One region of the Virgibacillus sp. Bac332 genome, then DNA from elsewhere that is predicted to be linked to it. Evidence: predicted binding sites of a transcription regulator. Region 1 holds the regulator's gene; each other region holds the start of a gene.
The links. Region 1 encodes LexA, which represses DNA repair genes until DNA is damaged. Its sites were predicted from a motif close to CGAACATATGTTCG; they were not measured.
Positions count from the first base shown of each region.

Region 2: the regulator LexA is predicted to act here: its motif matches at 3,635-3,648, upstream of D9782_RS06095 (WYL domain-containing protein).
Region 3: the regulator LexA is predicted to act here: its motif matches at 3,242-3,255, upstream of recA (recombinase RecA).
Region 4: the regulator LexA is predicted to act here: its motif matches at 1,564-1,577, upstream of uvrB (excinuclease ABC subunit UvrB).

Region 1 is NZ_CP033046.1:3,263,562-3,269,499, forward strand. Features, by position in the region: gene D9782_RS15600 (DUF896 domain-containing protein) at 1-180, opposite strand, end outside; gene D9782_RS15605 (YneB family resolvase-like protein) at 298-936, opposite strand; gene lexA (transcriptional repressor LexA) at 1,219-1,842, shown strand; gene D9782_RS15615 (polysaccharide deacetylase family protein) at 2,005-2,196, shown strand; gene D9782_RS15620 (hypothetical protein) at 2,379-2,564, shown strand; gene D9782_RS15625 (hypothetical protein) at 2,660-2,953, shown strand; gene D9782_RS15630 (CBO0543 family protein) at 3,043-3,606, opposite strand; gene D9782_RS15635 (undecaprenyl-diphosphatase) at 3,849-4,448, shown strand; gene D9782_RS15645 (DMT family transporter) at 5,304-5,615, opposite strand; gene D9782_RS15650 (DMT family transporter) at 5,597-5,938, opposite strand, start outside.
Region 2 is NZ_CP033046.1:1,265,961-1,271,898, forward strand. Features, by position in the region: rRNA gene D9782_RS06065 (23S ribosomal RNA) at 1-1,712, shown strand, start outside; rRNA gene rrf (5S ribosomal RNA) at 1,854-1,969, shown strand; tRNA gene D9782_RS06075 (tRNA-Asn) at 2,082-2,156, shown strand; tRNA gene D9782_RS06080 (tRNA-Thr) at 2,163-2,235, shown strand; gene D9782_RS23940 (thiol-disulfide oxidoreductase DCC family protein) at 2,634-3,017, opposite strand; gene D9782_RS06090 (hypothetical protein) at 3,017-3,274, opposite strand; gene D9782_RS06095 (WYL domain-containing protein) at 3,696-3,911, shown strand; gene D9782_RS06100 (YolD-like family protein) at 3,911-4,228, shown strand; gene D9782_RS06105 (DUF421 domain-containing protein) at 4,231-4,917, opposite strand; gene D9782_RS06110 (Ger(x)C family spore germination protein) at 5,094-5,938, shown strand, end outside.
Region 3 is NZ_CP033046.1:3,402,933-3,408,870, reverse strand. Features, by position in the region: gene D9782_RS16295 (YmfK family protein) at 1-334, shown strand, start outside; gene D9782_RS16290 (helix-turn-helix domain-containing protein) at 352-1,251, shown strand; gene pgsA (CDP-diacylglycerol--glycerol-3-phosphate 3-phosphatidyltransferase) at 1,325-1,903, shown strand; gene D9782_RS16280 (competence/damage-inducible protein A) at 1,900-3,147, shown strand; gene recA (recombinase RecA) at 3,323-4,360, shown strand; gene rny (ribonuclease Y) at 4,824-5,938, shown strand, end outside.
Region 4 is NZ_CP033046.1:4,310,559-4,316,496, reverse strand. Features, by position in the region: gene D9782_RS21175 (MGDG synthase family glycosyltransferase) at 1-814, shown strand, start outside; gene D9782_RS21170 (hypothetical protein) at 1,125-1,319, shown strand; gene uvrB (excinuclease ABC subunit UvrB) at 1,647-3,632, shown strand; gene uvrA (excinuclease ABC subunit UvrA) at 3,638-5,938, shown strand, end outside.

The DNA.
Region 1 (5,938 bases):
ATTGCCATTTGGGTCAACAACTGTCATCGATTTAAATTGATTTTTAAATGAGCTTCGAACGTTTTGCAAGTACTCTTGACGTAACTTTTCTTGCTCCTTCTTTTCAACTGCAGATAGACCTTCTTCTTTTGCTTTTTTTGCTAATACATTTATACGTTCTATTTTATCTTTAGATAGCATCTAATAACCTCCAGTTTCATATAGAAAGTTTTGAAATTGTAGTTGTACGAAAATAGAAAAGGCAAGAACATAATTAGTGTTCTTGCCTTTTTATCTTACCTCTACCATATCATATATTCAAGTATTTTGAAATTCCTGATACCTTCTATGGACCGTAGCCTTCGAAACGGAATAACCTAATCCATTTAATGTAGTGGCAATCTCTTCGAATGTCAGATTGTTTTCCCGCAGACGTACCACTTCTTCAATAGGAAAAGTCTTTCGCTCACGACCAGGTGCCTTATCTTGATTGGATAAATTGTTACTAGGATTATAGCCGTTTTTAATAGCTCTTTGAATACCTCTTTTTATTTTAGCATTATGTATTTTTCGCTGATATTCTTCCACAATGCCAACAATTTGAAGAACCATGGAATCTGCTTCAGATAGTTCTAACTTACCATCATGGTAAGAAGTATAGATGGGTATGTTTAATTTATGTAGTTGATGGAACAGCGCTATTTTTGTATTACCTCTACCTAGACGAGTTTCGTCCTGAATGAGTAAACAGTCTGCCTCTCCATCAGAAAACAGATCAAGCAACTGAAAAATGCCATCTCTATCAATCTTATAGCCACTCTCTTGTTCTTGGATGCAACAACTAACCGTTAAATGATTGTTTGTTGCTAATTCCATTAATTCATGCTTTTGTCTTGCAAGTGACGTTTCCTGTGTTTCCTTATCTGTACTAACTCTGCAATAAATAATTGCCCTCAACATACTATCTCCCTATGAAAATAATTAACTAGTGATAATAGAATAATATAAGAATCCGAGCGTTAGTGCAAAAGCAATGAGGTAGAATGCGTCTGTTTTTGTTATTTTTTGGAACATTGAAACAGGCCTCCTTATCAGTATAGGAACTTTTGTTCGCTTGTTGTTTTAAGTATTACACGAACATACGATCTTGTCAAGGTGTTTTTCGAACGAACGTTTGCATTTCCAACAACCCGATGGTAAACTAGTTATAATTAATCCTATGTGCGAGGTGATCAATACATGACTAAACTATCGAAAAGGCAGCAAATGATACTTGACTACATTAAAGATGAAGTAACAAAAAAAGGATACCCACCTTCTGTACGTGAAATTGCCGAAGCCGTTGGACTAGCATCTAGTTCAACTGTTCATGGTCATCTTTCCAGGCTAGAAAGTAAGGGTTTTATTCGCAGAGATCCTACTAAGCCTAGAGCTATAGAGGTATTAGATCTTTCTCAAGATAATAATATACCTAGAAATGAAGCGCGCTATGCACCAGTCATTGGAAAAGTTACTGCCGGTCTTCCAATAACAGCAGTAGAGAATATTGAGGAATTTATTCCATTGCCATCCAATAGTGCGAGTCCAGATGATAACTTATTTGTACTTGTCATTGAAGGTGAAAGTATGATAGAAGCCGGTATTTTGGATGGAGACATGGTAATAGTAAAGCAACAGAACACTGCTATCAACAGTGATATCGTTGTAGCGATGACAGATGAAAATGAGGCAACGGTTAAACGTTTCTTTAAAGAAAAGGATCATATTCGTTTACAGCCTGAAAATTCAACAATGGAACCACTTATTTACGATAACGTAACGATTCTAGGTAAGGTTATCGGTCTATATAGAAACATCCATTAAAAACTGCCAATTGGCAGTTTTTTTATAGTCTAGGAAATAAAATTTGTCTATGTGGATAAAGATGGGCGTGAGCCATGTCTAGCTCCTGCACCCAGAAACGAGGTGATTTCACGAATCGCCCTAAGACCGGAGAAGACCAGGGGCTAAAAAATTGCCAATCATGTGAAGTCAAATGTGACACCTGGGGATATTATTTTACTGGATGACTCTGGTGGAAATCGTAGTCAAACAGTTGAATCATTAGAGGACATATTGGCTTATTTTCAAAGATTGAATTACCAAATGGTAACGGTCTTTGAATTACTCCTCTATGGTAGTACTAATCAGTTTAATCCATTGCTCTTTTATCCATAAAATCAAGACTATTATACATAGCCTTCTGAGTAGAAGGCATATTTTTTCCTTCATAAACATGATTGTTACCGCATTTAATTGGCTATCAGACAAAATAAAACGTTTATCATAAGACACAAGCCATCTCAAATATATGAACATTGAATATATTAGCATTATATCAATGAAAAGAAGGAAATAATATGTGGAAAAATAGTAGATGTGGTGGAAGAAATGATGATGTAGCAGGTGTGACAGACGCAAACGGCGATGACTTCGGTGGTGACGTTATTATAAATGATAATGACAACGATCTAAAATCGAGGAATCGAAATGTACCTTTGCAAAAATCTCTAATAGTGGGAATCCTATGTAGATGTCAGCTCTGATGCTGATTCAAGGAGAAAGAAGAAGAAAAAGAAAAAATATAGTGGGATATATTCTTATGTATCCCACTTATCCTTTAAAAGGTGAGTGATTTTTAATGGAGAGACCTAATCTATTTTCGTTAAAACCATATGACGACGGTTTTCCAGATCAACACATTACAAATAAATCCGCTGTTAAACATAGCGGTAATTCAGATGTCGATGTAAATGTGCATGTCGACACCAAACCGATCGCCTATGCTATGCTATGTACACTATTAGCTTCTAAGCAAATATCCAATGAAGAATTTGAAGAGGCGGTTAGTAGACTAGATAAATTAACAAATCGAGAGAAACGAAAAATGAAAAATGTAGATGACTTTATCAGGCCAAAGTTAAATAAGCGATGAAATTAAGAAGACTTTCTTCTTGATTTCATCGCTAAATCTTTGACTAACTCTACAATACATATTTCATAAACTCAATTTGAATCCTTATATTATTTATCGGTTATTTTTTTATAGCTATCCATATTATAAAAAAGATACGCTATCATAATTAAAAATAAGTAGATAAAAAAGTCATAGAATGTTGACCAACCCTTTGGATTATAAAAATCAATTGCATTAAATAAATTCATTCCTCCAAATGCGGCGATTGCAGCAAAAATACTACCTTTTAATAACGGATTCCAGTTTGGCTTAATTTGTAGAACAAACATGACTGCAACGGGAGCCATTGCCAAGTGATATGGAAGAAATAATAAAGGTGATATTGGAGAGAATTTCATAGGATAAGACCATAAACCATATGATAAAGCAATAAGGTCAATTAACAATGAAAGAATGATGGTGATAAATCCCCCGATTAAAAGCCGCCCTGTACTTTTCTTATTCCTAAACAAGAACCAAATGAGCCAAGGTATGATAAATAATCCAATACCTAGCCACCATTGCCATGAAAACAAAAATGCGTTAAATACAGCATCTACCATTAAGCGATTCACTTCAACTAATTGATTATAAGCATTTTCTGTTTGTTGTAATCCTTCGTTAACTGTCACTATTATCCCTCCGTTATAAACATAGCTTGTGTAATTTATTACCATTTATGTATAGTCAAATGAACTTGATTAATTAAAAAATGCTCATAGTAATATATAAAGTAAATAAGCTCTCTTCAAATCCCCTTTTCAATTCGTCGACTCTATTCTTGCAAGATTGTAAGAATGATGTAAGGAAAATAAATACCATATTGTAAATAAAATAACTATACTTTCCTCAGAACCCTAAGGAGGAAAGTTTTATGAATCTTAATCAAATGAATATTGACTTGTTTCGAATGGTGAATAATCTAGGTAAGGAGTTTTCCATACTAAATCCAATTATGACGTTCATTGCTGAATATATGATATTTTTTTTAGTTCTAGGCATCGTCATTTTCTGGTTTAGAAGACAAAAAAACAATCAGCTTATGATTATTTGCGGCTCCATTACGTTTGTGTTAGCAGAAATAGTCGGAAAATTTGTAGGGAAATTCCATTCTAATCATCAACCTTTTGCTGAACTTGCTAATGTCCATAAGCTTGTAGAACATACGGTAGATAATTCTTTTCCAAGTGATCATACGATATTCTTCTTTTCTTTTTGTATGACTTTCTGGCTTTTCAAAAAGCAAGCGAAGGTGTTTTGGATGATGTTAGCCTTGATTTTAGGACTATCACGAATTTGGGTAGGTGTACATTATCCAGCAGATGTCTTTGTAGGAGCCATAATTAGTATTCTAGTTGCAATACTTGTGTATCAAATAGTACCGAAGCTTACTATTATAAGGAAATTGTTAGTTATTTACGAAAAAGGAGAGCGATTAATACTGCCAGCAAAAATGAAATCTAAAGAGCATTAACATATAAAAGGATAATAAAAATAAGCGATACTCCTCTTTCTTAACGTTTTTAATTTATACATAGAAATATAAGAAACAGAAGCTTACTCTCTTTATTGTGTCAGAGTTACAAGCTTCTGTTTTTCATTACTGTTTATTCTTCATATAACTGGCAGCAAGACCCCCACTTCAAGCAATAAAGTGAAAAATATTGGTAATCGATGGATCCACTTCCATTAAACGCAAAATTTTTTAAGTTATATCCTTGTGGTACTAACAACTCAGTAGTGAAAAGAAAGTCCCCCCCACTGATTGAAGTTTCACCTTCTAAGAAGTTTGGTACATATTATCAGAATAACTAAATAGATCTATTGCTAGTTAACCGAGAAATTATGGAGTTTGCAAATCCCCTAAGATAAGGGTATTCATTAATAACACAGGCTGGTATAGAAAAAGTTTGAGCTTTATCCCTATTACCAGATGATAGAATCTAGTAATTTTTACATCTATAGACTTAAAAAGCCGATTTTCCTTACTACATTGATTACGTAATTTCTCCCCCTTGCCATTAACCTCATCAAGAATATAACTGGCTTGTTTGTACAAAACCAGCACAAAAGTTCTTTCTTCTATCATCCTGCTGATTCTTAAGAATTACTATTAGGAATATATACTATTGACATTTAAAAACTAAAGATATATAGTATAAATATATGCGATATGTGATCTACGTCTTAATTGACAGAAAATTACGTTAAACAAGAAAATTCCTTAGCACTTTAATAATCTACTATATGTCAACATAGCTTTCTAACTGACTATATTGACATATGTGAGATGTATGTAACGTAATTATTTTGGTTTTACCTTATTCATTCAAAAGGCTTCTAATATAACAACGCCTGCAATAATGAATAATAGACCTCTTAATTTACGAAAAGAAAATTCTTCTTTGTATACGATTATATTAAATAAATTATTAAAGACAATAGACAGTCCTGACCATATCGCAAAAGCTATACCCATATTCATGTATTTTATAGCAATGGATAATAGCGTTATAGCTGCCATAAACGAAACTAATGCTGACAATATGTACCTTATTTTTGTCATACCATCTGTTTTTTTGACAAATATATGGCCAACAACAGCACAAATGGTTGATATCATTAAGAGAGATATTCCCATTTCTGCACCACTCCTTTTTGTTTAGGGTTTTTACTAAGGTTAACTACACCTATTAGGATCAAAATAATACCTATTAATTTAAGTGTGGAAATTTTTTCATCAAATGCAAAAAAACCTACTAAAAGGATTATAATCGTCCCAAGTCCAGCAAACAATGCCCCAACTACTCCTACTTCTTTTCCTCTAGTATTCCACATATATAATAAAATAGAGGATAAATAAAAAGTAATCGCAATGATCGTTGGGATAAGCTTGGTTAGTCCGTAGGAATAATTTAAAAAAATTACACCGATTACCTCAAAAATAACAGCTAGTCCTAAACC
Region 2 (5,938 bases), 2.0 Mb from region 1:
ATTGTTCTTACGAACAATGGTAGGAGAGCGTTCTAAGTGCTGTGAAGTCAGACCGTGAGGACTGGTGGAGCGCTTAGAAGTGAGAATGCCGGTATGAGTAGCGAAAAAAGAGTGAGAATCTCTTTCACCGAATGCCTAAGGTTTCCTGAGGAAGGCTCGTCCTCTCAGGGTTAGTCGGGACCTAAGCCGAGGCCGAAAGGCGTAGGCGATGGACAACAGGTAGATATTCCTGTACCACCTCATGAGCGTTTGAACGATGGGGGGACGCAGAAGGATAAGGAAAGCGCACCGATGGATGTGTGCGCCCAAGCAGTGAGGAAGTCGAATAGGCAAATCCGTTCGACGATTTCAAGCTGTAACGGGGAGGGAAATAGAGTACCGAAGTTCCTGATTTCACACTGCCAAGAAAAGCCTCTAGTGAGTTCATAGGTGCCCGTACCGCAAACCGACACAGGTAGGCGAGGAGAGAATCCTAAGGTGAGCGGGAGAACTCTCGTTAAGGAACTCGGCAAAATGACCCCGTAACTTCGGGAGAAGGGGTGCTCCTCTGCCGAGGAGCCGCAGTGAATAGGCCCAAGCGACTGTTTAGCAAAAACACAGGTCTCTGCGAAGCCGAAAGGCGAAGTATAGGGGCTGACACCTGCCCGGTGCTGGAAGGTTAAGGGGAAGCGTTAGCACTTTTGTGCGAAGCGTAGAACCGAAGCCCCAGTAAACGGCGGCCGTAACTATAACGGTCCTAAGGTAGCGAAATTCCTTGTCGGGTAAGTTCCGACCCGCACGAAAGGTGCAACGACTTGGGCACTGTCTCAACGAGAGACCCGGTGAAATTATACTATGTGTGAAGATGCACATTACCCGCGACAGGACGGAAAGACCCCGTGGAGCTTTACTGTAGCCTGATATTGAATGTTGGTACAGCTTGTACAGGATAGGTGGGAGCCATCGAAGCGTGAGCGCTAGCTTACGTGGAGGCATCCGTGGGATACCACCCTGGCTGTACGAACCTTCTAACCCAGGACCGTGATCCGGTTCGGAGACAGTGTCAGGCGGGCAGTTTGACTGGGGCGGTCGCCTCCCAAAAGGTAACGGAGGCGCCCAAAGGTTCCCTCAGAATGGTTGGAAATCATTCGCAGAGTGTAAAGGCAGAAGGGAGCTTGACTGCGAGACCTACAAGTCGAGCAGGGACGAAAGTCGGGCTTAGTGATCCGGTGGTTCCGCATGGAAGGGCCATCGCTCAACGGATAAAAGCTACCCCGGGGATAACAGGCTTATCTCCCCCAAGAGTTCACATCGACGGGGAGGTTTGGCACCTCGATGTCGGCTCATCGCATCCTGGGGCTGTAGTCGGTCCCAAGGGTTGGGCTGTTCGCCCATTAAAGCGGTACGCGAGCTGGGTTCAGAACGTCGTGAGACAGTTCGGTCCCTATCCGTCGTGGGCGTTGGAAGTTTGAGAGGAGCTGTCCTTAGTACGAGAGGACCGGGATGGACACACCGCTGGTGTGCCAGTTGTTCCGCCAGGAGCATAGCTGGGTAGCTACGTGTGGCAGGGATAAGTGCTGAAAGCATCTAAGCATGAAGCCCCCCTCAAGATGAGACTTCCCATCACTTCAAGTGAGTAAGATCCCTCAGAGATGATGAGGTTGATAGGTTCGAGGTGGAAGCGTGGTGACACGTGGAGCTGACGGATACTAATCGATCGAGGACTTAACTAACTTCTTTTGGTTGTCGTTGAATGATCTCTTATTTAGTTTTTAGGGTACAAATGAATAAGTAATGTATCCGCCTATAGATATGAGAAAGCATCAAGCAAGGAATGGTTCCGAGCAGATGTTGATTTATCGAATTAAGAAATGTCTGGTAGCAATGGCGGAGAGGTCACACCTGTTCCCATGCCGAACACAGAAGTTAAGCTCTCCAGCGCCGATGGTAGTTGGGGCTTTGCCCCTGCAAGAGTAGGACGCCGCCAGGCATTTTTTTATACTTATTTATAAGTAATACTATTACTATATTTACATGTATATTTTTTATGGTATGATAAAAGGTAATACTGTGTACCTAGCTTAATTATTGATCTATCCTATTCCACAGTAGCTCAGTGGTAGAGCTATCGGCTGTTAACCGATCGGTCGTAGGTTCGAATCCTACCTGTGGAGCCATTTTATGCTTCCATAGCTCAGTCGGTAGAGCACCACCATGGTAAGGTGGGGGTCAGCGGTTCAAGTCCGCTTGGAAGCTTTCCTATAAACCTTGAGATGCAAGGGTTTAAATAAAAGAACACCACTTTTTTATTAGTGGTGTTCTTATTTTTGATACGAATTTGATACGAATGATATTTATTTTTGATAGGGATTGTACCAACGAAAAGCACAAAAAATACGCTTCGGAACTATTTTGGGTTATTCTTGTATCATTCTAAATAATTTACCATTTTAATCTGATTATATAGAATTTTAAGCTATATCTTTGTTTTTAGAGAATATAACAAAGCAAATAGCCATTATATTTAAAAGTAACATTATTCCATAATATATATTTGAAGTGTCATCGAGGTATTCGAAAAAGTACCGAATGATATTCAAAGACAGTATAATAATTAAAATAATTATTTTACGACTCATGTAGACATCCTTTCTTTAAAGAAAATATTTTCTTTCACTTTGAGTTGGTAAAGTACATTTAATTTGTTTACTTATTCTCTTCCTATATTTAGCAACTAATTTATAGAAAAAGTTTCTTATCGGTTTTGGTACTATTTTTAATATAAGTATCGGAAAAAATAATTTATTTGCTTGAGCTATTACGTGGAGAATTGCATCTGAGTATATATACATTTTATTAGAATTAATTAATATTATGCTATCCACGTTATCTCTAATTTGGTTTTCCATTTTAAAATCATTGTACCATTTGCTATTAAAACTTGTAATCCTTAGCGATTTGTTCTTGTTTATTTTTAAAAGAAATTTAATAAAGTTACTACAAAAGTTGCATTCTCCATCATAAACTAGAATCACCATTAAATTTCCTTCTCCTCTCTTTGAATACCTATATATTTCAAATTAGTAACTTTATCTTTAATATACTTAAAGCGATGGCTATATTCTCTATCACTCATAAATTGCAAGTCTAAAACAATCATAATAGCACCAAATGAACTAGACCCATAAAAACAATAATACTTAGATGAAACAGGATTGAGCCAAGTAAGCTTAAATAAGCGAGTATATTTATTGAACACAAAAAAAGGAAAGAATAACTGTGTGAATATAGCCAAATAAGCTCCTAATGTCAGTAATAATGGAGAATTCAATATTAAGTGCTTCAAACCTTCAAACTAATTCATGCTAAAGGCACCTATATTTAGAATATAATACAACGCTGTTCCATCGGAGTTGTTCTTATTAATCTAAAATTTATGTTTCTGATGAATTCTATATAGTAAATGGTTCAACGGATAATAGGGATTGTACCAATGAAAAGCGAAAACATACGCTAAGGAACTGTTCAGAAAACCAGAATTTCCAGCGTAATCCTTATATTTCTCCTTGTCTTATGCTCCTACTTCTCTAGTTTTTTTAATTACCAATCTTTTTCTATTTTCCATCATTCTGGGATAAATTGTCACTAAATAATACGTATATATGTTCGTTTTTTATGATATAATAAGAACAAACGTTCTTGGTGGTGACCTTATTATGAAAGGATTGCTGAATCGTTCTGTCAAAAGTAAGCAAAAAATAATTATTATTTATTTGGATAGCAATAATAATGTAACTGAGCGTTATATCCGTGTTCTAGAAATACGCGAAAAGAGTATTTTGGCTTATTGCTTCTATCGGAAAAAGGTGAGAACATTTACGCTAAAGAATATTCTTTCAGCAGGATTAGTTAGAAAGCGAGTGGGTGCGTAATGAGTGTAAATGATCGAGGAAGTATTAAATGGACCGCAATGATGATGCCGGAGCATATAGAGTTATTGAAGCAAACATGGCAAGAACAAGAGCGCAAACAAAAACCTATTATAGATGAACAAAAACAAGAGGAAATTAACTTGAAGCTGCAAATGGCAGTGAAAAATGAGCTAACCATCGATTTAAAGTATTTTTTGAATCACGATTTTTATAAAGCTAAAGGGAAAGTAGTCAGTATTGATAGACAGAACAGGTATATAAAAGTGGCAGGCCAATATTTACCTATAGAAAGTATTATTGATGCCTGGATTGATTAAATTTACTTTTTACTAGCAATATATAGTGCGCCATTTTGTTGAATTTCAGCATAAAAGACATCCGATATGGAAGGTACTCCCCTTAATTGAAGTTGCTTTTCTAACCAATGCTTATTTAGGTTTAAGGCAATTAAGTTATTTGTATTAATCTTTCCGTCAGCAATTACAGTCGTTGAGGTAGGTGGAATGCTATTCGTGGCTGGAGGAATGTTCATATCTTTTTTGGTTAACGATTGTTTCGCCTCTTTCTTCATGACGGATAGACTGCCATCTGTTTCAAATATTGCATATTCGACATCCGAGACAGCGAAAACGTTTTTCTTCCTCAATAAAAGGTTTAAATCGTCAATATCTAATCTACTTTTCCGAAGCTCATCCTCCACAATTTCTCCTTTTCGAATAAGAATAATTGGTTCCCCTTCAATAACGTAACGAACGCGTTGTGATTTTATATCTAAAAAACCAAGAAATATGGTAAAAGCACTCCAGCATAGTAATGATAATATTCCATGGAATAGACTGAGTGTAGGGTCAACTGCAAATGAAGCAGCTAATGTACCGATTGAAATAGCAGAGACAAAGTTAAAGAAGGTAAGCTTAGAAATTTCTTTTCTTCCCATAATTCTTGTTAATGCAAGTAAGATAGTAAAGGAAACAGCTAACCTTAGTACTAATTCGATAGTGGACATAATAAGCCTCCATAAACAAAAGGTGTTTTTAGTATTGTTCCAAACATTGGAATTAAAATGTATGAATTAGGATAATTAAAAGGTTGCAGTATAAACAAATAAGAGAAAATTATAGGTACCATCATCGACAGTTCGATACATCACTATTTGGCGATTGACAATTGGAAGGGAAGCAAATGAAGAAATATTATCTCTATATTTTTATTAGCTTGAGTATGTGCTTGTTTTTAACGGGATGCTGGGACCGCGTGGAGATTGAGAATCGAGGCTTTACCGTTGGTTCAGCGATTGATCTAGTTGAAAAAAAAGAAGATGGTACGTTTGAACTAATGCTTACCAACCAAATGGTTGTCCCCTCTGGATTAGGGTCTCCTTTACAGGGAGGTAGTGGTGAGCAAAAAGCATATAAAAATATAACTGCAACGGGCGAAAGTATTTTTGAGATTACCCGAGAAATGTCGACATTATCAAGCAAGACTCCTTTTTTCCAACATATGAAGGTATTAGTTGTTTCAGAAGACATCGTTAGAGAACCACATCTATTTGGAAATATACTAGATGTTCATATTCGCGATCATGAAATGCGTAGAGGGATAAGACTTGTCATAGTAGAAGGAAAAGCAAAAGAGGCGTTAAATATCCTACCCATAGATGAAAAAGTACCTGCACTATATATTGAGTCTTTGATGGAGAACAACTATAAAAATGCAAGCTCACTACAGCCAGTTCATATAGGACAAGTTCAAGAGTTACTGCTAAGTAAAAACAGCTACACGATTCCAGAATTACAGATTGTTAACGATCATTCCGTTAAGTACAAAGGAGCTGCTGTATTTCAAGGTGATACCAATCACATGATATACTCCTTATCTGATGATGAAACCATGGGGCTAAGCTTTTTGACTGATACGAAACAAAATGGACCGATAAAAATCAAGGTAAATGGACATATGGTTGTCATAGAACTAACAGATGTTAAACAAGATATATACTTTAAAAATAAGAAAAAGGAAAACTTACA
Region 3 (5,938 bases), 140 kb from region 1:
GCTGTTTGTATCCAGTACGTTATTGAAGCAGACAGTTCGTAGTCAATTAATCGAGGGAGAATACAACCCAGATAACATTTATATCATTGATGGAATGGTTTCGACAAGACGTGCTAATGAAAAGCACTGGCAGCTAATTCGAGAGGTTATGCAGCTACCTGCTATAAAGGTAGTTGAACATCCGGATATATTTGTACAATCAACAGAGTATAAAATGGATGACTTTGATTACATTATTGAACTAAGAAGTTATCAGAATGAAGAAATTACGTATGAACCTATTGAAAGACAACAATTTAGTCAAGAAGATGGATTCTCTACGTTCGATTTTTAAAATGGATGGTGTTTGAAATGGAAATTGGAGCAAGGCTAAAGGAAGCAAGGGAGGCAAAGAACCTCTCATTAGAAAGTTTGCAGGAAACAACAAAGATTCAAAAAAGGTATTTACTTGCCATAGAAGAAGGTAATTTACATATTCTACCAGGAAAATTCTATGCAAGAGCATTTATTAAGGAATATGCAAATGCAGTAGGACTTGATCCGGATGAATTGATGGAAGAATTTAAAGAAGAAGTACCGAAAACGGAAGAACCTGATGGAGAGCAGCTAAGTAGGATTCAACGGACTCGTAAGGAGACGAATGCCGAAAAGACTCCTTCAAGCTTTTCGATCTTCCCTACGATCATCGTCGTGTTACTAATTATTGGTATTATCGTAGTTGCCTTGATCTTTATTAATCAAAATATGTCGGGAAATGCTAATAATGAAGAAGTGAAAGAAGACGATAGTGTTGTGATTAATGATGATAAACGTTCAAAACAACCAGCAGAAGAAGATACAAAGAGTGATGAAGAAAATAAAACTGATGAAAGTGATGAAGCTCAGAACGATAAAAATGATGAATCAGAAGCAGCTTTTTCTGTCATAGAGAAAGGTGAAGGAAGTACTCCGGAATCGATTGTTGCCTTCAATTATTCTGGTGAGGAAGTGGAGGCAACTCTTGAAGCTGAAGGGGATACATGGCTTGGTGTTAAAACGGAAGATGGGGAAACGTTCTTTGAAGAGGCTATGTTTAATGAGGAAAAATCACCTTTAGAACTGAAGCTTACAGGGAAAGATCGTGTGTTCTTCAAAATCGGTAATGCATCTGTACTTACGATTACCATTAATGGAGTGGAAATGGAATATCCAGTTGACCCACAAACCGTAAGACAAAATATATGGATAGAATTAAATCAAGAAGCTGAATAACTGATAAGCCCTTCCTTTCAACTTGTTGGGAAGGGTTTTAATTTATAGATGCTTACACGAGGAGGATGTATAAATGAATGTACCAAATAAAATAACGTTATCTCGAATACTTTTAATACCAGTTTTTATTATTTTAATGAGTGTGCCATTTGATTGGGGATCGTGGGACATTGGTGAAGCTCAATTACCTCTGACTCATTTTGTTGCTGGATTATTATTTATTGTCGCCGCCGCTACTGATTGGATTGACGGCCACTATGCAAGAAAATACAATTTGGTAACAAATTTAGGTAAGTTTTTAGATCCGCTTGCAGATAAGTTACTTGTTTCAGCAGCATTAATCATACTGGTAGAAATGGGGGTAGCTCCAGCATGGGTAGTTATCATTATTATCAGTAGAGAATTTGCAGTCACAGGTCTTAGACTTGTTGCTGCTGGTGAAGGAATTGTTTTAGCAGCTGGGAGTATGGGTAAATTGAAAACGGCAACGCAGATGATTGCTATAGCAGTATTACTACTGCATAATTTTCCGTTTGCCTATATAGGATTTCCATTTGGACAATGGATGCTGTATATTAGCCTGTTCTTTACTATTTTATCTGGGGTTGATTATTTCATGAAAAACTGGCATGTAATGAGGGATTCAAAATGACCAAAAAAGTGAAAGCTGAGATTATTGCTGTAGGAACAGAATTACTGCTCGGTCAGATTGCAAATACGAATGCGCAATGGCTATCGCAGCAACTTGCTCAGTATGGAGTTAACATATATAACCATGTTGTCGTCGGTGATAATCTACGCCGCGTCGAAGAGGCATTTAGACAAGCACATCTGCGATCCGATATTATTTTAGTAACTGGTGGGTTAGGGCCAACAGAAGATGACTTAACAAGAGAGGCTTTTCAAGCATTATCGAATTTATCGATGGTGGAACACAAGCCTTCCATGGATAAAATACAAGCATATTTTCATAAGCAAGACGTTGAGATGACCCCGAATAATCGAAAGCAGGCTCGTGTTTTTGAAACAGCAGATGTTTGGAAAAACAGTGTAGGGATGGCTCCAGGGATGATGGTAACATTTGAAGGTCGGAAATGGATATTTTTACCTGGTGTTCCCAGGGAAATGAAATCACTTGCTATCGAGCATGTATTCCCAACGATTCAGCAAATGGTTAGTCAGCATGAAATCATAAAATCTGTCGTATTAAAATTTATAGGAATAGGTGAGTCCAAGCTAGAACATGAACTGCGGGACATGATTCAAGCCCAGACAAATCCGACTATTGCACCGTTAGCCCAGGATGATGGGATCGTGATTCGGTTAACAGCTAATGGAGAATCAGAGCAACAAGTAGATGAATTACTAGATAAAACCAAATCAAAAATTTTAAATTTAGTAGGTCACTATTTTTATGGAGTCAATCAAGCCACGCTAGAAGGGGAAATTGTAGAACTGCTAAGGAAAGATAGCAAACAACTAGCAACTGCTGAAAGTCTAACAGGAGGACTATTCTCCGGAAAGCTTTCATCTGTTCCTGGTGTTTCTGACGTGTTTCGTGGAGGCATTGTTTCATATAATAACGAGGTAAAACAAAATGTTTTAGGCGTACCACCTCAGGTGATTGAGGAATATGGTGCTATTAGTAAGGAATGTGCTTTAGCAATGGCAAAAAACGCAGCAACGAAACTCAATGCATCCATCGGTATTGGGTTTACTGGAGTTGCTGGACCTTCAGAAACAGAAGGAAAGTCTGTTGGTACAGTATATATTGCTATATATGATCAAGCTGGACATACGATAAGAGAGAAATGTCAATTTCAAGGAGATCGAGATACGATAAGAAGAAGAACTGTTCAGAAAGGTTTAGAGCTTTTGTACAATCATTTAAAATGATAAAGTTAGCAGAATAATTGAATGGATAATTACATAGTTACGCGGAAATCTATTCTATAATTCTTTTTCCTTTTGTTATTCCCCTCTAAAAAAGGGAACGTTTATTCGTTTTTTGCTTGGCAAAAGGTCGAAAACCATGTATGATGTAAGTAGATTATTAAAGGAGGACGACGCTTTGAGTGATAGAAAACAAGCTTTAGATATGGCGTTAAGACAAATAGAGAAACAATTCGGTAAAGGTTCCATTATGAAACTTGGAGAACAAGCTGAACAAAAAATTGCTACCATACCGAGTGGTTCACTAGCATTAGATGTTGCCTTAGGTATTGGAGGTTATCCGAGAGGGAGAGTAGTTGAAATTTATGGTCCAGAATCCTCTGGTAAAACAACTGTAGCTTTGCATGCTATTGCCGAAGCACAGCGTCAAGGTGGACAAGCTGCGTTTATCGATGCAGAACACGCATTAGACCCTACTTATGCCCGTGCTTTAGGAGTGAATATTGAAGAATTACTCCTTTCACAGCCTGATACAGGAGAGCAAGCATTAGAAATCGCCGAAGCGTTAGTTCGTAGTGGTGCCGTTGATATTATTGTAGTCGATTCTGTTGCAGCGTTAGTTCCTAAAGCCGAAATAGAAGGTGAAATGGGAGACTCTCATGTTGGTCTTCAGGCTCGTTTAATGTCACAGGCTTTAAGGAAGCTTTCTGGTGCAATTAATAAATCAAAAACAACAGCCATTTTTATTAACCAAATCCGTGAAAAGGTCGGCGTCATGTTTGGTAATCCTGAAACAACACCTGGTGGAAGAGCACTTAAATTCTACTCCTCTGTTAGATTAGAAGTACGTCGTGCAGAGTCATTAAAACAAGGCAATGATATGGTAGGAAATAAGGCAAGAATTAAGGTAGTGAAAAATAAAGTAGCACCGCCATTTAAACAAGCCGAAGTAGATATTATGTATGGAGAAGGTATATCCAAAGAAGGAGAAATATTGGATATTGGATCAGATTTGGATATTGTCCTTAAGAGCGGTGCTTGGTATTCTTATAATGAAGAAAGACTTGGTCAAGGTCGAGAGAATGCGAAGCAGTTCCTAAAAGAAAATACGAATGTGATGACGGAAATTCATGAGGCTATTCGCAGTCATTATAATCTTGATGATCAGCCAAAGGAAGAAGTAGAAGAAGCCGGTCAGGAAAGTTTAGATGTCTAGTCAATAATTAAAAAGTCTGGGATAAAAGTAAATAAGAAACAATCAAAACGAGCTATAATTAGTTAAAGTTGATTATAGTTCGTTTTTTTGATTAGAATTAATAATTTAGCACCTAAAATAAGCGAGACTCCCGCGGAAACGGATATATTTCAGGTTGCGATGATTATATTCCCATAGTGATAAAATAATTGTTTGTATTTTGAGTGAGAAGTTATGTTTGTCTAAAGCACTTATTAACAAAAATATTACTATCTCTTAACTAAAGTAAGTATATTTCCATTATTTACACAAGTAATCGCGACAACTTGTGACGTTTCCTTGACATTCGCATTCTACACAATTAAAATTAATACTGTATAGATTTATCATTTCAATGATATATTTTATTGTTTTCACGCATTGAAAATGCTACATGCCGACAATAATTTAATTGTACAACTTTATAGCAATAGGAGGTGAAATCATGGACAGTCTTTTACTCATCTCCATTTTGCTTGGAATCCTAATCGTCGGTATTGTTGTTGGTTATCTGATTCGTAAATCTATTGCTGAAGCTAAAATTTCTAGTGCTGAAACATTAGCTAAACAAATCGTTGATGAGGCACATCGGAATGCAGATGCCTCCAAAAAAGAGGCGCTTCTTGAAGCGAAGGATGAAAATCATAAACTTCGCCAACAGACCGAAGATGAACTTCGTGAACGACGTAACGAAGTACAAAAGCAAGAAAATCGTCTGATGCAAAAAGAAGAAAATCTGGACAGAAAAAGTGAAACACTAGACAAGCGTGAGCTTATGTTAGAGAGGAAAGAACAGTCGTTAACAGAAAAACAACAACAAATTGAAGAAATGGAAAGCAAAGTGGAAGCTACATTACAAGAGCAGCAAACCGAGCTTGAACGCATTTCAGGATATACAACAGACCAGGCTAGACAAATTATTCTTGAAAGAATCGAACAAGAAGTTGCGCATGAATCAGCATTATTAATAAAAGAGGCTGAGAATCGCGCAAAAGAAGAAGCAGATAAAAAAGCCAAAAGCATCCTATCGTTAGCTTTACAACGCTGTGCTGCTGACCACGTTGCTGAAACAACCGTCTCAGTTGTTAACCTTCCTAATGATGAAATGAAAGGACGAATTATTGGTCGTGAAGGGCGGAATATTCGTACGCTAGAAACGCTGACAGGTATTGATTTAATTATTGATGATACTCCAGAAGCAGTAATTTTATCTGGATTTGATCCGATTAGAAGAGAAACAGCTCGCCTCGCTTTAGAAAAACTCGTACAAGATGGAAGAATACATCCAGCACGAATAGAGGAAATGGTAGATAAGGCGAGACGCGACGTAGATGAATATATACGTGAGATTGGTGAAGAAACAACGTTTGAAGTAGGTGTACATGGCTTACATCCAGACTTAATAAAGATTCTTGGTAGATTAAAATATCGTACAAGCTATGGACAAAATGTATTGAAGCATTCAACTGAGGTTGCATACCTTTCTGGATTGCTTGCTGCTGAACTAGGTGAAGATGAAACATTGGCAAGAAGAGCGGGACTACTCCATGATATTGGTAA
Region 4 (5,938 bases), 1.0 Mb from region 1:
AAACAAACTTGTGAAAGAGGAAAATCCAGAAATTGTCTTTTTAACCCATGCCCTGCCTTCGAGTATCGTAAGTGTCCTAAAACAAGAAAATAAGCTACAAGCAGTTACGGTTAATGCGTATACAGATTTTTTTGTGAATCGATTATGGGGGATAAAAGGTATTGATTATCATTTCGTACCTACCGCCTCTGTAAAGAAATTCTTACTTAAATTAGGTGTGAAAGCAGAGCGTATATTTATCACTGGGATACCCGTTCATCCTGTATTTCGAGAGGAATTTTCTTTAAAGGAGAAAAAACAAGCATTACTCATTACAGGCGGAAGTTTAGGGAGTTGTGGTATGGATGAACTATTATCAGATAAGCATTTGCCGAAAAAGATGCATCTCTATGTACTTTGTGGAACGAACGAACAATTGTATCAAACGTTAAGCAAGCAAAATAATTCAAATATTACACCTATCCCTTATATCGAATCTAAAGCGCAGATGAACAAATTGTATAATGAGGTTGACGCTGTTTTAACAAAGCCAGGCGGTGTAACAATTAGTGAATGCTTGATGAAACGGAAGCCAATTTTTGTTTATCATGCTTTACCAGGTCAGGAACAAATCAATTTGCAGGAGCTCATACAGCTTGGATTGGTAAATCCTATCGACTTAAATAAAGAACCATTGGAGGAACAAATAAATCAATTTTTTCTGGATACGCAAAAGAAAAATCGGTATACAGAAAATGTAAATCGATATCATCAAAATTTATCGACGCAATCAATTGGAGCACTTATTCAACAAGTGATGAATCAAAGTCAATAGCCAAATAAAGGCTGTTGACTTTTTTATAAGTTAAGAAAGTATAAAATCAGTGCAATGACTGCGTTAAGCGAAGTAGTTATTTTGAAATGTTTGATGTATATTGGCAATGCTCCGACTAATTACTTCGCTTTCCGTGGGCACGGCCTCAACTAACTTTGCAAAGAAGAACACGTTGCAAAGTGGATTTTCGGCTCGCGCAATTCCCGCAGGAGTCTACGTAATTAGTCTCTGCTATGAGAAGGTGCAACAATTCTTGTCATAAGTAATAGGTTGACTTTTTTTACAATGGGTAAAGTGAAAATCGCTATCCGTGAGTATAAAAGCAGCTGTGTTACTTCATGCTAGCGTTGTAGAGCCTGATAATAGCGAAGGCCGGCCACTTCAACTCCTGTGGGAAATGTTTGACCTAAAGATCCACTTTTTTGAGCGGGTTTTGCTAAAAAAGTTAGCTGAAGGACAAACCCCACGGAAAGGGAAGTGGGCAGCCGGAGTGGTGGTCAAGTAGTAGCTATTATTCCATAATAGCTACTAGAGGAAGCGTAAATCTGAGCATGTAGTGATAAGGACTGAGCGAATTTTGCTCAGTTTTTTTAATAGTCTTGGAATTTATAAAATTTTACCATGAGGAGGAAGAAGTATCTCTATTACGAAAACATAGCAGCAAGATGGCAATTGATTTAATCTTATCCAACTTGGTTCTAAATTGGCAAATAAGGGTATGCTAGAAACAAATGGAAAAACAAAAAAGTCGAATATTTGTTCGTTTTTGTGTTAAAATGTCTAGCAAATGTGATAAAATAATTGTAGTCATAGATGATCGGAGGAAGTTCTAGTGAAAAATACGTTTGATCTTGTATCAAAGTACGAACCACGTGGTGATCAGCCTAAAGCAATTAAGGAGATTGTTGAGAGAGTGAAGGCTGGCCAACGTCATCAAACATTATTGGGGGCGACAGGTACGGGGAAAACATTTACCGTGTCAAATGTAGTACAAGAAATTAATCGTCCCACATTAGTAATTGCACATAATAAAACGTTAGCTGGACAACTATATAGTGAATTTAAAGAGTTCTTTCCAAATAATGCAGTTGAATATTTTGTTAGCTATTATGATTATTATCAACCAGAAGCTTATGTTCCTTCTACAGATACATTTATTGAAAAAGATGCAAGTATTAATGATGAAATTGATAAGCTTCGACACTCAGCGACATCTGCTCTTTTTGAACGAAATGATGTTTTAATCGTTGCTAGTGTTTCATGTATTTATGGTTTAGGTTCTCCAGAAGAATATGAGAGTCAGGTGCTTTCCATTCGAGTAGGAATGGAAAAAGATCGTGATCAGCTGCTACGTGAACTTGTTGACATTCAATATGCAAGGAATGATATAAATTTTCAGCGTGGTACATTTCGAGTGCGCGGCGATTCTGTCGAGGTCATACCTGCATCGAAGGAAGAGCACTGTATTCGTGTTGAATTCTTTGGAGATGAAATTGACCGGATTCGGGAAGTTGATGCATTGACTGGAGAAATTATCGGTGATCGAGAGCATATTGCTATATTTCCGGCTTCTCACTTCGTAACAAGAGAAGAAAAAATGAAGCTTGCGATCAAAAATATCGAACAGGAGTTAGCAGAACGTTTAGAGGAATTACGAGAGCAGGATAAGCTCTTAGAAGCACAGCGATTAGAGCAACGTACTCGATATGATTTGGAAATGATGAATGAAATGGGATTTTGCTCTGGAATTGAGAATTATTCTAGACATCTAACGCTTCGAGAAAGCGGAGCAACTCCGTATACGTTGCTTGATTTCTTTCCCGATGACTTTCTAGTAGTAGTTGATGAATCACATGTTACATTGCCGCAGATTAGAGGAATGTACAACGGAGACCAAGCCAGAAAACAAGTACTGGTTGATCATGGATTTCGTTTACCTTCAGCGTTGGATAACCGCCCATTAAAGTTTACAGAATTTGAGAAAGCTACTAATCAGTTGGTCTATGTATCTGCTACCCCAGGACCTTATGAAGAGGAACATTCACCTGATATGACAGAACAGATCATTAGGCCGACTGGATTATTAGATCCAAAAGTAGATGTTCGACCGATAGATGGTCAGATTGATGATTTAATTGGAGAAATCAATAAACGAACAAGTAAAAATGAGCGTGTCCTCGTAACAACGTTGACGAAAAAAATGTCGGAGGATCTTACAGATTATTTGAAGGAACTGGGAATCAAGGTTGCTTATCTACATTCGGAAATCAAAACGTTGGAACGAATTGAAGTAATTAGAGATTTAAGAGTTGGGAAATATGATGTTCTTGTCGGTATAAACTTATTACGTGAGGGTCTTGATATACCGGAAGTATCCTTAGTCACTATTTTAGATGCAGATAAGGAAGGGTTCTTACGTTCGGAACGATCATTAATTCAAACGATGGGACGGGCTGCACGTAATGAAAATGGCATGGTTATTATGTATGCCGATAAAATAACGAAATCGATGCAAATTGCCATAGATGAAACAAATCGCAGACGTGAAAAACAGATGGCATATAATAAAGAGCATAATATTATACCTAAGACCATTAAGAAGGATGTCCGAGAAGTAATTCGTGCCACGGTTGTTGCAGAGGACCACCAACCTAAATATGATGGAAAAGCGAAAAGTATTAGCAAGTTAGCATCAGAGGATAAAGAGCAAGTCATTGAGCAGATGGAAAAAGAAATGAAGGACGCTGCGAAAGCACTGGATTTCGAAAAAGCAGCTGAACTTCGTGATATTATACTTGAACTTAAAGCAGGAAGGTGAAATTAATGCCAAGTAAATCAATTAAAATTCAGGGTGCCAGAGCACATAATTTGAAAAATGTGGATGTAGAAATTCCCAAAAATAAATTGGTTGTTTTGACAGGATTATCTGGTTCTGGTAAGTCCTCTTTAGCTTTTGATACGATCTATGCAGAAGGTCAACGACGATATGTAGAATCTCTTTCTGCCTACGCAAGACAATTTCTTGGACAAATGGATAAGCCTGATGTTGATGCAATTGACGGATTGTCACCCGCTATATCCATTGATCAAAAAACTACAAGTAAAAATCCGAGGTCTACAGTTGGTACAGTAACAGAAATATATGACTATTTACGGTTATTATATGCACGTATTGGTCATCCTACTTGTCCTAAGCATGGCGTTGAAATATCTTCACAAACGGTCCAACAAATGGTAGATCGAATTATGGAATATCCAGAACGGACGAAAATGCAACTACTTGCACCTGTCGTATCTGGAAGGAAGGGTGAACACGTTAAGGTATTTGAAAGGTTGAAGCAGGAAGGATATGTTCGCATTCGTGTTGACAAAGAAATGCGTGAAGTTACGGAAGAGATTAAATTAGAAAAAAACAAGAAGCATTCGATCGAAGTAGTTGTTGATCGAGTTGTGGTAAAAGCTGGTATAGAAGGACGTTTAAGTGATTCAATAGAAACGGCCCTCTCTTTAGGGGAAGGTAAGCTTATTGTTGATATCATTGGTGATAAAGAATTGACCTTCAGTGAAAACCATGCATGTCCTATTTGTGGTTTTTCCATCGATGAATTAGAGCCGAGATTATTTTCTTTCAATAGCCCTTTTGGAGCCTGTTCTACCTGTGATGGCTTAGGGACAAAATTGGAAGTAGATATGGATTTAGTTATTCCTGACTGGGAAAAGTCATTAAACGAACACGCAATTGCGCCGTGGGAGCCAATCAGTTCACAATATTATCCACAGCTTTTAAAGAGTGTCTGTGAACACTTTGAGATTGATATGGATAAGCCTGTGAACGATATCCCCAAAGATAAAATGGATAAAATTCTTTATGGTAGCGGGAAGGAAAAGATTCATTTCCACTATGTAAATGATTTTGGCAGTGTGCGCGATAGTCATATTGTCTTCGAGGGCGTATTAAACAATGTTAGTAGGCGCTATCGAGAAACATCCTCTGACTATATACGTGAAACTTTAGAAAAATATATGGCGCAGAAGAAATGTCCGAAGTGTAAAGGTTATCGGTTAAAGGAAAGCGCATTAGCTGTGTTGGTTAATGGGTTGCATATCAGTAAAGTTACAGAATTCTCTATTATGGAGGCAAAGAAATTTTTCGATACATTAGATCTATCGGAAAAAGAAAAACAGATTGCTAGCATGATTTTAAAAGAAATAGATAATCGATTAGAATTTTTAAATAATGTTGGACTTGATTATTTAACACTATCTCGTTCTGCCGGAACACTTTCAGGAGGAGAAGCACAGCGTATTAGACTAGCTACACAAATTGGTTCAGCTCTAACAGGTGTGCTCTACGTATTAGATGAACCTTCGATAGGTCTACACCAACGTGATAATGACCGCTTAATTGATACTTTAAAGCGGATGCGTGACTTAGATAATACACTCATCGTTGTTGAACATGATGAAGATACTATGCTAGCAGCGGATTGGCTTATTGATATTGGCCCAGGAGCAGGTGAACATGGAGGGCAAATTGTTGCTAGCGATAGGCCGGAAAATGTCATGAAAAATAAGCAATCACTAACAGGTCAATATCTAGCGGGTCATAAGTTTATCCCGCTACCAGTAAAAAGAAGGAAGAAAGATAAGCGTGTTATCGAAGTAGTAGGGGCAGAGGAAAATAATTTGAAGAAAGTTTCTACGAAAATTCCAATCGGGTTAATGACGGTTGTGACCGGAGTTTCCGGATCTGGGAAAAGTACGTTAGTAAATGAAATTATCTATAAGTCGCTAGCAAAAGAACTGTATAGTGGAAAGCATAAACCAGGTAAGCATAAGAAAGTAAAAGGAATGGAATATATAGATAAAGTAATTGATATCGATCAATCACCTATCGGTCGTACACCACGATCCAACCCTGCTACGTATACAGGTGTGTTTGATGATATCCGTGATGTATATGCTCAAACGAATGAAGCAAAGGTACGTGGCTATAAAAAAGGAAGGTTTAGTTTTAATGTAAAGGGTGGGCGCTGTGAAGCTTGCCGTGGAGATGGGATTATAAAGATTGAGATGCATTTTCTTCCGGATGTTTACGTTCCATGTGAAGTATGTAAAGGTAGT